DNA from 3 places in the Comamonas sp. 26 genome. Region 2 is predicted to be linked to each of the others. Evidence: riboswitches for the same ligand, from Rfam matches in the RefSeq annotation. Region 2 holds a riboswitch; each other region holds the start of a gene.

Region 1 (4,273 bases), 1.5 Mb from region 2:
CTTCAGATTGGGACTGGCACCATGCAGCAGCAATGAGCGCGCCACTTCGATATGGTTAGCCGCCGTAGCCAGCAGCAGCGGCGTATTGCCCCGCCCATCTTGCACATCCACCTCAGCGCCCTGGCTCAGCAACTGGCGCACCTTGACGGCATCGCCGTCGCGGGCGGCCTGCAGCAGCAAGGGGCCGAGCGACTTCACATCAGCACTTAACGCACCCGAACCCGGCTGAGCGTCCGGCACAGCCGTCTGGGCCGCTGTCGCCTCAAGCGGCGTGGACAAAGAGGCCGCCACTGCCAGCAGGCTCCACAACTTGATCATGAGCATCCTTTCCGGGTTTCACCCTGTTCAGCCCCTGTCAGCTTTCTACAGGAACTATAGCTACCTACGCAAGTCTGATGCGGGTTAGAACCACTTTCAGCAAGAAAAGGAGAATCTGCCCCGTGCTCTGTAACCCAAGCCGCACAACGACCTGGATCCGTAAGGCTGTAACCTCCGCAGCCAGTTCAGCCTTGATTGCGCTGACCGGCCTCAGCACCAGCCTGATGCCCGCCGCCGCCCAGGCGCAGGAGTTCGTCAGCATCAAGGGCAATAGCGTGAACGTGCGCGAAAAGCCCAGCACCCGCTCCTCCACCCAGTGGGAGCTGAGCAAGGGCTACCCGCTGCAAGTCACCCAGCGCAAAGGCCAGTGGCTGCGCGTCAAAGACTATGAAGCCACGCTGGGCTGGGTCCACGCCCCGCTGACCAGCAAGAGCCCGCATATGGTGGTGACGGCGCGCACGGCCAATCTGCGTTCAGGCCCCGGCCAAAAGCACGGCCGCGTGGGCCAACTCAAGCAGTACGAGGTGCTGCAGACGCTGAAAAAGCAAGGCGGCTGGGCCCAGGTGCAGCGCAGCAACGGCCAGAGCGGCTGGGTCGCCAAGAGCCTGGTCTGGGGCTGGTAAGCCAGCGCCCACCCGGACAAAAAAGACAAAAGGCCTGCAATGCAGGCCTTTTCGCATTGGAGAGAAATCAGCCTTGCACAATCCGCTGCGCACGCGGTGCGTAGCCGTGGTTCAACGGGCCGTGGCCGTGGCCGGTATAGACATCAGCACCCGCTTCAATCGCGCCCAGAATATAGCGGCGCGCCTCGGTCACCGCCTGCGCCAGCGGCAGGCCCTGAGCCAGAAATGATGCAATGGCCGACGACAGCGTGCAGCCCGTGCCGTGGCCGTTGTGGGTCACGATGCGCTGCGACTGCAGACGCAGATAGTCGCTGGCAGACTGACCCTGCAGGCCCAGTACATCCATGACCACATCGCCATTCAGGTGCCCGCCCTTGAGCAGCACTGACGGCGCGCCCAAGGCGAGCAAATCTGCCACCGCGGCATCCAGCGCCGGAATTCCGTCAATGCTGCGGCCCAGCAGCAATGCGGCTTCGTCCAGATTGGGGGTGATGACCGTAGCCAGCGGAAACAACTCCTTGACCAGCGCCTGCGCTGTCTCCGGAACAATCAGGCGGTCGCCGCTGGTGGCAACCATCACCGGGTCCAGCACCACATTGGTGAGCTGGTGACGGCGAATGGCGTCGGCCACCACACTCACCACCTCAGGCGTTGCCAGCATGCCGATCTTGACCGCATCCACGCCAATGTCGCTCACCACGGCATCAATCTGGTCACGCACGGTGTTGAGCGGAATGCCGTGAATCCCAGTCACGCCCAGAGTGTTCTGCACGGTGATGGCGGTAATGGCCGTCATGCCATAGCAGCCCAGAGCCGCGCAGGTCTTGAGGTCGGCCTGAATACCGGCACCGCCGCCGCTGTCCGAGCCAGCAATGGAGAGCACGCGCGCATAGCGCTTTTGGGAGGAGCCGGAGATGGGGGAAGAAGCAGTCACTGTCATGGAGAAAAATTATCGCCCATGCGCATGATCAATGCGCGGTGTTTACGGTTGTGCTGTAATGCCCGACGGACGAAACAGGGGTGTCCTTCAGGCAAAACAGCCTGCGCGGACTGAGAAACACCCTGAGGGCCATGCCCTCTGCACCCGATCCAGATCATGCTGGCGTGGGGAGTTTCACAAGCTGCAAAGCATGCCGCGTTTTGTCCTGCACATGGCTGGGGTTCATGTGCAAGGCTGAAAAACGAATTGCACATGTCATTGCTACAAGCTTCTTCAAAGATCGCCATTCTGGGCGGCGGCCTCATGGGTCGCCTCCTGTCCTTGGCGCTGGCCCAGCGCGGTCACTCCATTGATCTCTATGACGCTCATGGCCCGCAAGGCGATGGCGCTGCCGCACGCGTGGCCGCTGCCATGCTCGCGCCGCTGGCCGAGTCGGCCATTACCGAGCCCGGCGTGGTGCGCATGGGTCAGCACGCGTTGAACCGCTGGCCCGAGCTGATCGGTCAGCTGAACCAGCCGGTGTTTCTGCAGCAAAACGGCACGCTGATTCTCTGGCACCGCCAGGATCAGAGCGACGCCGCACGCTTTTTTGGCCTGCTGGAGAAAAACCGCCGCATCAACCCCAGCCTGCCGGCCATGGAAGAAAAAACGGGCGCTGCGCTGCAGGAATGCGAGCCCGCGCTGCAAGGCCGCTTCAATCAGGCCGTCTATCTGCCCGGTGAAGGCCAGTTGGACAACCGCCAGCTGCTGGCTGCGCTGGTGGAAAAACTCAGCGCTCTGGGCGTCAACCTGCACTGGGACAGCCCGCGCGAGCTGAGCGACTTCCGCCCCGGCGAAGCAGGTCAGCCCGACTTTGTGTTTGATTGCCGGGGTCTGGGCGCCCGCACGCAGTGGAAGGATTTGCGCGGCATTCGCGGCGAGGTGGTGCGCATTCATGCGCCTGAAGTCACGCTAGCCCGCCCCACGCGCTTGATTCATCCGCGCTACCCCATCTATATCGCGCCCAAGGAAGATCACCTGTTCGTCATTGGCGCCACCGAGATCGAGTCCGACGATATGTCGCCCGCCAGCGTGCGCTCGACGCTGGAGCTACTCTCCGCAGCCTACACCGTACACCCCGGCTTTGCCGAAGGCCGGATTGTGGAGATCGCCACCCAGTGCCGCCCCACCCTGCCCGATAATCTGCCCGCCGTACGCCTGATGGCCCCGCGCACCATGGAAGTCAACGGTCTGTACCGCCACGGCTTCATGATCTCGCCCGCCATGCTGGACGTGGTGCTGGAGCTGGTGGACCACAATGACTCGCCACTGGCCCGCGAATTTGATGTCGCAATCCACCGCGCCTAGAGCACCTGAGCCTGAACTTTGGCGCACAGCACTTGCACCCGCAGCGCGCACAAGCAATGCGGCGCATGGGTTTAAGTTAGCGCCAGCCTATTTTTTCGTTGTAAAGCCATGAAGATCACCCTCAACCAGCAAGCCACCGACCTGCAAGCCAACGCCACCGTGGCCGATGCGCTGGCGCAAATGCAGGCCAAGCCCCCATTTGCCGTGGCGGTCAATACGATTTTTGTGCCCAGGACACAGTACGCGGCTCACAGGCTCAACGAGGGCGACAAGATGGAAGTCATCTCCCCCGTCACCGGCGGCTAAAACCGACAAGAACAAATCATGAACACCAAGACTACCGACGACGCACTGGTTCTCTACGGCCAGCGCTTTGAAAGCCGCCTGCTGCTGGGCACTTCGCGCTATCCATCGCCAGCGATTCTGGAAGCGGCTGTTGAGCGCTCCAAGCCCGCCATGGTCACCGCTTCGCTGCGCCGCCAGGGCAGCAATACGGCCGATGCCGCCGAAAACGGTGCCAGTTTCTGGGAGCTGCTGCGCAAGCTGAACGTGCCCGTGCTGCCCAATACCGCTGGCTGCATGACGATTCAGGAAGCCATCACCACGGCCCAGATGGCCCGTGAAGTGTTTGACACCCCGTGGATCAAGCTGGAGCTGATCGGCGACGACTACACGCTGCAGCCCGATACGCTGAACCTGGTCGAAGCCGCCTCCATCCTCATCAAGGACGGCTTTCAGGTGCTGCCCTACACCACCTACGACCTGGTGCTGTGCCAGAAGCTGGTGGACGTGGGCTGCCAGGCCGTCATGCCCTGGGCCGCGCCCATTGGCACGGGCCGTGGTCCCGTCAACCCCTACGCCATGCAGATGCTGCGCGAGCGCCTGAAGGTGCCGCTGATTGTGGATGCCGGTCTGGGCCGCCCATCGCATGCCTGCACGGTGATGGAGTGGGGTTATGACGCCGTTTTGCTGAACACCGCCGTCGCTCTGTCTGAACACCCCGTGGCCATGGCCGGAGCCTTCTCGGATGCCGTCAACGCCGGTC
Region 2 (4,273 bases):
GGTAATGGCAAGCGCCGCCAGCGCCACGTTGCTGAATGGGCTCAGGCTCTGCGTGATATGGCCGCCACAAAGCCCGACTTGCTTTTGCCCATGCATGGCCCGGCACTGACCAATGCCGCAGAAGTACAGGATAAGCTGCTGGCCTCGGCCAACATGCTCAGCTCCGCTGTGGATCAGGTGATTGATGGACTCAACGCCGACAAGCGCCCTGACGAAATCGTCGCCGCGGTGCAGTTGCCAGAGAACCTGCGCGGCCGCAAAGACATGGCGGAGACCTATGTGCGCTTCAAGAACGTAGCCAGCATGGTGCTCAAGGAGTACGGCGGCTGGTGGAATGGCATCCCTTCGGAATGGGACCCTGCATCTCGCGCGACTTTCAGCAAGCAGATGGTGGCCATGGCCGGCGGCGTGCAAAACGTCAACGATCAGATCAAGCTACTGAGCAAAAGCGACCCAGCTCTGGCCTGCCAGCTTGCCGATATCGCCTACTTTGCCGAGCCTACCAACCAAGATGTGCTGCAAACGGCTCTGGATGCCTATGCCTTGCGCGTACAGCCGGGCATGCCGACCCAGGAGCTGACGGTGTATATCCAGCACATGCTCACCCTCAAGAGCCAGCTCAAAACCGTCACGCAGTGATCTTCGGCGCAGTCAAAGCCCCTCGCTAGAGGTGGTGCAAGAACTGGGGCGCAGATTACAGCCGCATAGAAAAAGGGCAAGCCAAACAGCTTGCCCTTTGTTTTTAATAGCAGGTAGCGCTTGATACACAAGCGCTACAGTACTATTTCATCTCAAATCAACGCGCCGTCGTATCGCTCGATGCACTGATGATGGGAATGTAGAAATCACCGCCAGACTTGTTGAACTCCCCTGCCTTGGCTTGCATGCCAGCGGCAATCGCCTGATCTTCAGCCAGCCCCTTGGCTGCGGCGAATTCGCGCACTTCCTGCGTGATCTTCATGGAACAGAACTTGGGGCCGCACATGGAGCAGAAGTGCGCCACCTTGGCGCTGTCTTTGGGCAAGGTTTCATCGTGGTAAGCCTGCGCGGTGTCAGGGTCCAGACCCAGGTTGAACTGGTCCTGCCAGCGGAAGTCAAAGCGCGCTTGCGAGAGTGCATCGTCGCGTGAGCGGGCACCAGGATGACCCTTGGCCACATCCGCCGCATGCGCAGCAATCTTGTACGCGATGATGCCTTGCTTGACGTCGTCGCGGTCGGGCAGGCCCAGGTGCTCCTTGGGCGTCACGTAGCACAGCATGGCTGTGCCCATCCAGCCGATCATGGCCGCACCAATAGCGCTGGCGATGTGATCGTAGCCGGGGGCGATATCAATCGTCAGCGGGCCAAGGGTGTAGAACGGCGCTTCGTGGCAGTGCTTCAATTGCTCGGTCATGTTCGCCTGAATCATGTGCATGGGCACATGGCCGGGGCCTTCGATCATGGTCTGCACATCGTGCTTCCAGGCGACTTGCGTCAGCTCACCCAGCGTGGCCAGCTCAGCAAATTGGGCTTCGTCGTTGGCGTCCGATGCGCAGCCGGGACGCAGGCCATCGCCCAGCGAGAAGCTCACGTCGTACTGCTTCATGATGTCGCAGATGTCTTCAAAGTGCTCGTACAGGAAGCTCTCGCGGTGGTGGGCCATGCACCACTTGGCCATGATGGAGCCGCCGCGCGAAACAATGCCGGTGCGACGCTGGGCAGTGAGGTGGATGTACGCCAGACGCACGCCCGCGTGGATGGTGAAGTAGTCCACGCCCTGCTCGGCCTGTTCCACCAGCGTGTCGCGGAAGATGGGCCAGGTCAGGTCTTCGGCAATACCGCCGACTTTTTCCAGCGCCTGGTAGATGGGCACGGTGCCGATGGGCACGGGCGAATTGCGCACAATCCAGTCACGCGTGGTGTGGATGTTCTTGCCGGTGGACAGGTCCATCACGTTGTCTGCACCCCAGCGAATGGCCCAGACCAGCTTTTCGACTTCTTCTTCAATGCTCGACGTAACAGCGGAGTTGCCGATGTTGGCATTGATCTTGACCTTGAAATTGCGGCCAATGGCCATGGGCTCAATTTCGGGGTGGTTGATATTGGCGGGAATGATGGCGCGGCCACGGGCGATCTCGTCGCGCACAAATTCAGGGGTGATGATCTTGGGGATGGCCGCGCCCATGCTGTTGCCAGCCAAACGCAATTCACGCGCGGCGTCTTGCTGGTACTGCTCCATCCATTCGCGGCGGCCGTTTTCGCGCAGCGCCACGTATTCCATCTCGGGCGTGATAATGCCGCGCTTGGCGTAGTGCATCTGGGTCACGTTCTGGCCGCTCTTGGCGCGGCGTGGCTGGCGTTGCAATGCAGCGGCTTCGGCACGCAGCTGGTCTACACGCAGGTCTTCTTCTCCGCGCTTGCCGCCGTCATCCAGCGCCACGCGCTGGCGGCCCACGTAATACTCGCTGTCGCCACGCGACTCAATCCACGCGCCGCGCAGGCTTGGCAGGCCCTGACGCACATCGATCTGCACAGCAGGGTCTGTGTAGGGGCCTGAGGTGTCATACACGCTGACCTGCTCGCCATTGGTGAGCGCAATATCACGCACCGGCACACGCAGGTCGGGATGGACCACGCCGTTCAGATAGCTCTTGGTGGATGCCGGAAACGGCTGGCGCGACTGGGCCAGCAACTCGGCAAAACGGGTGGCATCAGGGGCGTTGCCAGCAGCTGGCGTAAAGATGGAATCAGGGGCGTTCATCGCAGTCTCCGTAAAGCGTGTGAAGTTGTCTCAACGCTCCGTGGAGTGCGGCCCTGTGCTGATCTCCCTGCACTGGCGCTGCACCCTGTGAGGATGTCTGGCCTGTGCTGCTGAAATGCATGGATTTCAGCCTTGTCCTCTGCGCGCCGGGTGCCTTTAAAAAGACAAAACCCCAGTACGCGAGAAGCGCCTGGGGTTTGCTGTGCCAAAGTGTCTGGGGCTGTGGCGTAGTGGCGCCTTGCCTTTAATTCTCTGGCCCTGCGTCAGGGTCCCGCTCTTCTTCCGCCGGTATGAACCGGATCAAGTTCGTCGGGTTGGCCTTGATCGAGCAGTCTTTCAACAGCTCGATCTCTGGTCTCTCAGCGCTTTCGCACACCCCGGAGCAGCACTCAGTATAGGCCTGATTCGGCACAAAAGGCGAAAGATGGCAGCGGTTTAACTGTGGTGACCGTCAAGTGCTTAATCCAGCCCCTGCAGCGCCAGCCACTCACCGCTGGTCGCCCGGCTCGATCGCCACTGGTTGATGGGCGCGCTCGTATCTTCGTAGCCCAGCGCAATACCAAAAGCGATCTGGTAGCCGCCCGGCAGCGCCAGTTGCTCAATCAGCATGTCGTTGTACATGCGCCAGAAGCCCTGTGCGCAGCTAGCCAGCCCCTTCTCGGCCGCCAGCAGCATGAAGGATTGCAGGTAAATGCCCAGATCCACCCACTGCGCATAGCCCAAGCGCTCTTCCACAGCAATAAAGATGCCTACGGGGGCGCCAAACATCTCGCCATTTTTGGCCAATTGCGCAAGGCGAGCGCCCTTGTCTTCGCGGCCGATGTTCAGGGCCTGGTACAGCTCTTCGCCGTTTTCAAAACGGCGGCTGCGGTAGGGCTCCCACAGTCCGGGTGGGTAGGACAGACCAGGGCGCTGCACGGGCTCAGTCACCTTGGCCCTGGCACTCAAGTCCTTGAGAGCTTGACCGCCCACCGCCGTCACGCGCCAAGGCTGCATATTGCCACCGGAAGGGGCCTGAGATGCAGTTTCCAGCAGGGTTCGCACCACTTCGCCGGGGACAGTCTGGGGTGTGAAAGCACGCACGGAGCGGCGTTGCTGCAAGGCTTGTTCGATGTTCATGGGTTTTTTCCTGATTTGCTGCACTGCAGTGTAAAAGCTGTGGCACTTTTCACAAGTCACCACGGATACGTATCCGCCGCAGCAGCCCCGTGCTTGCCCTGATGGCGCAGCGCGCGACGGCTGCGACCATGCGTTCTGCCCGTCGCCATGCATAGGCGCTTACTACCTCAGGAGATGACTTTGATGAAGCCTCGCTCTGTTTCCGCTGCCACCGTTTTCTCGCCACGCACCTTGACGCTGGCACTGGGCTGCCTGCTGGCCGCCGCAAGCGCTCAGGCGCAGGACAAGATTCGCATAGGCTTCATCACCGACATGTCCGGCCTCTACTCCGATGTAGACGGCAAGGGCGGCGCGTTGGCCGTGCAGATGGCGGTGGACGACTTTGGCGGCAAACTGCTGGGCAAGCCCATTGAA
Region 3 (4,273 bases), 1.3 Mb from region 2:
AGCGTGCAAACCAGCCTGCAAACAAGGGCTCGGCACTGGCCAGCTTGCCCACGGCAGGGGCTTTGACCAGCAGCCCACAAATCAGGCTCCACAGCGACAGCGCAGGCACATTGCCCGCCCAGCTGTGCACCAGCAAATCAGGCCCGAAGGCACGCACAGCACCACCCTTTGGCGCGGGCTGAAAACCATCCAGCACCGCAGGGTTGGCAAAGTCCTCGGCCACAAAGCGTTTGAGCTGCGCGGCGCGAAAGGTCTTGAAAAATCCCGTCAGGCCAAGGCGAACCATATCTGCGTCATAGCCGCTGACCACGGGCAGCCAGGCCTCGGCCTGCTGGCGATAAGCGTCATTGCGGTCGAGCAGGCGCGCCATGGCGCGGTCAATCACGTCGATGATCTGGGCGACTGTCATGCTGCGCAGATGCTTGGCCGCAGCATTACGCACCCGGTTTGCCAGCGCCTGCATCTGCTCGCCAGTCAGCATAGGCACAGACACTTCCAGCCGCGTGCCATTGCGCTCAAAGTGCAGCACATGCCACTGCACCTCGTCGTCGCTCAGCCCCGGCAAATAACCGGCCTTGATCTGCTGCACCTTGCTGTTGGCCGTCATGCGCTGGCGGCTTTCACAAATTCATCCACGGCCAAAGAGCAGCCCTTGGCCGCAGCACCCTCAGCACGGCCCAGCAACAAAAAGCCGCCATCTGCCCACAGGCCCACGTCTTCCGTCAGGATGGTGCTGACAGAGTTGTAATTGGCCAGATCGCAGTGCACCAGAATGCCGCGTTCGCCAGCGGCCACGCTGCGTCCCGTAATGGGCTCAACCAGGCGCGAGCGAATCCAGTGCGGGCCAGACTTGACCGAAGGCAGAACTGCGTTGCCGTCGTCATAGAACTGCGTGCTCAGCTCCGTCATGCCATACATATTGATGCAGTGCGTGCGCGGAACGCCCAGCAGATCGCTCAGATCGGCATAGAACTCTTCAAGCGGCAACTCACGCGACTGCCCTTTGTAGCCGCCCGTATCCAGAATGCGGCTGCCTGCAGGCAGCTGAAAACGCAGGCCCTGCGCACGCAAAGCGTCCATGACATGCACCAGACTGAAGCTGGCACCCAGCAGCGCATAAGGCTGTCCGCTGCGCTGAGACTCCTCCAGCGCGGCGCACAGGCCCGGCACATCCAGCCCTTCAGAGCCCAAAAAGTAGCGACTGTCAGGCGTGCCAAATTCTGATTTGGCCAGCGCCAGATAGTGGGCCAGCGATGAATTGGGCATGGCCTGTTCATCGGGGAACAAAATAGCCATGGGCAGGCGCTCAGCCCCTTGCATAAAGCGCTGCGCAAAATAGCGTTTCATCGACAGGTCATATACATCCAGCTGCGGATGAAAGTGCCGCCCGCGCGCCGCGCGGCCTGTGGTGCCGCTGGTCATGAAAATGCGCTCTGTGGCCGATGCGGGTTGGCTGCGCAATTCCATTGCCTTGAAGGCATCAATGGGCACAGCAGGAATATCGCTCCAGGTCCTGACATTGCGCAGCGTGGCACCGCGTCGCTGGCAAAAGCTGCGAAACGGGGTATTAGATTCGTACTGATAGGCGAACTGCCGCAGGGCGAGTTGATCAAACTGGTCGTCGGTACAAGCATCCTGCGCAATAAATGCCAGCAGGTCTGCAACCAGTGAAGCGGCCTTGTCCATGAAATTCCTTCGAGAGCGAGATGAGGTGCTCCGAAGGCCCCCTTGCCAGTGCCACTTGAGCAGGATTGTGCAGGGTGCAAGCTCTTCTTCCGCCGGAATAACCCGGATCAAGTTCACGGGTGTAGATCTCAGCACTTGCGTGCACCCCGGAGCGCGGCAGCATCTTAACTCACCGGGTGGGCGTACGGACTGCGCTAGCCTTGCCCCATCAAGCGCTGCGCACGCATAGCAAAAGGACTCTGTGCCCTGAAACTGGCTCAGGTATTGCTTCTCAAGCCATATCGATAGTGCTCAACACCTTGCATCCACATGGAAGTTAGGAGTCTTTTGACCCTGAGCACCCAAGCGCAGGAGCCGTTTTTTATAAAAACCACTGCCCTTACTGAAATTTTTCAACTTTTTTCACCCCCTGTTTTTGCCTGCAGCAAAGCAAAAAACAGCGTTTCAAGCCTCCAATCAGGCTTTTAAATACTGGTTTTCAAAGCACCACCGCCGATCTGCGCGGCAAGCTGCGCCAAAACACCGGCAACAACGGCCAAACGCATTGATCTTCAAACGCACTAATACGCAAGTTAAGCGAGATTGAGCGACAAAGACTGCATAAAAGACGCACAAAAAACGTTCTCCCGCCATCTTTGCACGATCTATCTGTTAACTGAAGCCAAAGTGCCTTTAAACATTCACCGCAAAGCCGCAAAAGTGAAGAAATCATTTCTTATAGGAAATTCATATAAAAAGCGCAGCAATTGCATGCTTTTGAAAGCAAATTCACAGCGCTAGAATCCGCCTGCATCGCAACCCTCAGACCGTTTTTGCTGCTGAGGGCCAAGGTTTCGCCAGTCAGCTCTGTATGTCAGTCCTTCGCCCTCACTTTCCCCATCCAATCCCGTCCGTCCTCGCACCTCAGCGGCCAGCAGGAGTCTGCGCATGAGCAGCGGCATGCAACTGCTCGATATCCGCCTGCAGCGCGGCCAGACCACGGTGTTTGATGGGCTGAACCTGACGCTGCAGCAAAAGCGCATCGGCGTTATTGGCAACAACGGCGCAGGCAAATCCAGCCTGTTCAGACTGCTGTGTGGGCTGGAGATTCCACAGACCGGGCAGGTGCTGATGGGCGGCGCAGATTTGCTGCAAGCACGCCAGCACAACCCCGGCCTTGTCGGCCTGATGTTTCAAAACCCCGATGACCAGATCATCTTCCCCACCGTAGAGGAAGAACTGGCACTGGGTCTGCGCCCCAAGGGTTTGAACAAGCAACAAGCCAAGGCCAAAGCCCGCGAGCTGCTGACTGAGCGCGGACTGGCCCACTGGGCCGAGCGCGCCGTCAGCAGTCTCAGCCAGGGCCAGCGTCAGCAGGTATGCTGGCTGTCGCTGCTGATTGCATCGCCCCAGGTGCTGCTGCTTGATGAACCTTTTGCCAGCCTGGACCTGCTCGGACAGGCGCGGCTGGCGCGGGACATTGCCGCTGCGCCCCAGCAAATTCTGGTCTCTACCCACGTACTCGAGCATGTGCGCGACTTTGAGCGCGTGATCTGGCTGGAACAAGGCAAGCTGCGCGGCGACGGCCCCGGCCGCGAGGTCTGCAGCGCTTATGAAGAGGCGGTTGCGGCACAAATCTCCGCAGAACTGGCTGCCAGTCTGAATCCTTCAAGCGCAGCCACCCCGCACACAGGCGAGCCACACCATGGGTAGCCTCTACAGCCAATACGCCACCTGGCTGCACCGCTGGCCAGCCGGGCTCAAGCTCTTGCTTTTAGCCGTGTTTGGCACGCTATTGTTTTTAATAGCCTCCCCCTTGCTGCTGGCGGGCTGCGGCGTGTTTTGCATGATGCTGTGGCTGTCGCTAGGCCAGGCCACGCAGATTGCCCGCAGGCTGATGCGCTCGGTCATCATCGCGGCGCTGCTGGTGGCGGGCTTTCATGTTTTCATGGGCAACCGTGAACTGGCCGCTGCCAGCGCCCTGCGGCTGATCTGCGCATCTACGTTGGGCATTGCTCTGACCATTACCACCCGCCCCAGCGATCTGGTGGAGGTGCTGGAGTGGCTGCTCTCGCCGCTTGCCAAACTGGGGATTCCTACCGAGCGCGTGGCCATGCAAATTGCGCTGATGCTGCGCTTTACCGAACACTTTTTTGTGCAATGGAAAAATCTGGACGACGCCTACCGCCTGCGCACCGGCAAAAGCGGCGGCCTGCGCCTGATTGCACCGCTGACGATTCACATGCTGCAGGCCACGCGTCGTGTGGCCGACGCCCTCTGGGCACGACTGGGCTTCTAAATTTTTCGGAGACATGATGAACACTTCTTCCTCCCACACCGTATCGCGCCAAGGCGCACGCTCCATGGCTCAGGTCTCGCTGTTCGCGGCGCTGATGGCCGTGATGGGCCTGATCCCCAAGATTGACCTGCCGTTTGGCGTGCCCATCACCATCCAGTCGCTGGGCGTGATGCTGGCAGGCGTCATGCTCGGCCCGTGGCGCGGTCTGCAGTCCATGCTGCTATTCCTCGCTGCCGTGGCCGTGGGCTTGCCCCTTTTGTCTGGCGGGCGCGGCGGTATTGGCGTGTTCATGGCACCGTCTGCCGGTTA

Evidence for each region. Region 2 has a riboswitch for thiamine pyrophosphate ahead of thiC (phosphomethylpyrimidine synthase ThiC). Riboswitches for the same ligand answer to the same signal wherever they lie in the genome.
Region 1: another riboswitch for thiamine pyrophosphate. It lies ahead of CLU84_RS11620 (FAD-dependent oxidoreductase); the one in region 2 lies ahead of thiC (phosphomethylpyrimidine synthase ThiC).
Region 3: another riboswitch for thiamine pyrophosphate. It lies ahead of CLU84_RS10745 (long-chain fatty acid--CoA ligase); the one in region 2 lies ahead of thiC (phosphomethylpyrimidine synthase ThiC).

What each region holds. Positions count from the first base shown of each region.
Region 1 is NZ_PEFL01000001.1:2,539,924-2,544,196, forward strand. It holds gene CLU84_RS11605 (ankyrin repeat domain-containing protein) at 1-324, opposite strand, end outside; gene CLU84_RS11610 (SH3 domain-containing protein) at 441-941, shown strand; gene thiD (bifunctional hydroxymethylpyrimidine kinase/phosphomethylpyrimidine kinase) at 1,009-1,881, opposite strand; TPP riboswitch at 1,948-2,069, shown strand; gene CLU84_RS11620 (FAD-dependent oxidoreductase) at 2,134-3,228, shown strand; gene thiS (sulfur carrier protein ThiS) at 3,337-3,534, shown strand; gene CLU84_RS11630 (thiazole synthase) at 3,553-4,273, shown strand, end outside.
Region 2 is NZ_PEFL01000001.1:1,001,176-1,005,448, reverse strand. It holds gene CLU84_RS04610 (alkyl sulfatase dimerization domain-containing protein) at 1-639, shown strand, start outside; gene thiC (phosphomethylpyrimidine synthase ThiC) at 797-2,740, opposite strand; TPP riboswitch at 3,001-3,130, opposite strand; gene CLU84_RS04600 (nitroreductase) at 3,200-3,859, opposite strand; gene CLU84_RS04595 (ABC transporter substrate-binding protein) at 4,043-4,273, shown strand, end outside.
Region 3 is NZ_PEFL01000001.1:2,349,678-2,353,950, forward strand. It holds gene CLU84_RS10740 (acyl-CoA reductase) at 1-607, opposite strand, end outside; gene CLU84_RS10745 (long-chain fatty acid--CoA ligase) at 604-1,686, opposite strand; TPP riboswitch at 1,754-1,845, opposite strand; gene CLU84_RS10750 (energy-coupling factor ABC transporter ATP-binding protein) at 2,614-3,378, shown strand; gene CLU84_RS10755 (energy-coupling factor transporter transmembrane protein EcfT) at 3,371-3,964, shown strand; gene CLU84_RS10760 (biotin transporter BioY) at 3,981-4,273, shown strand, end outside.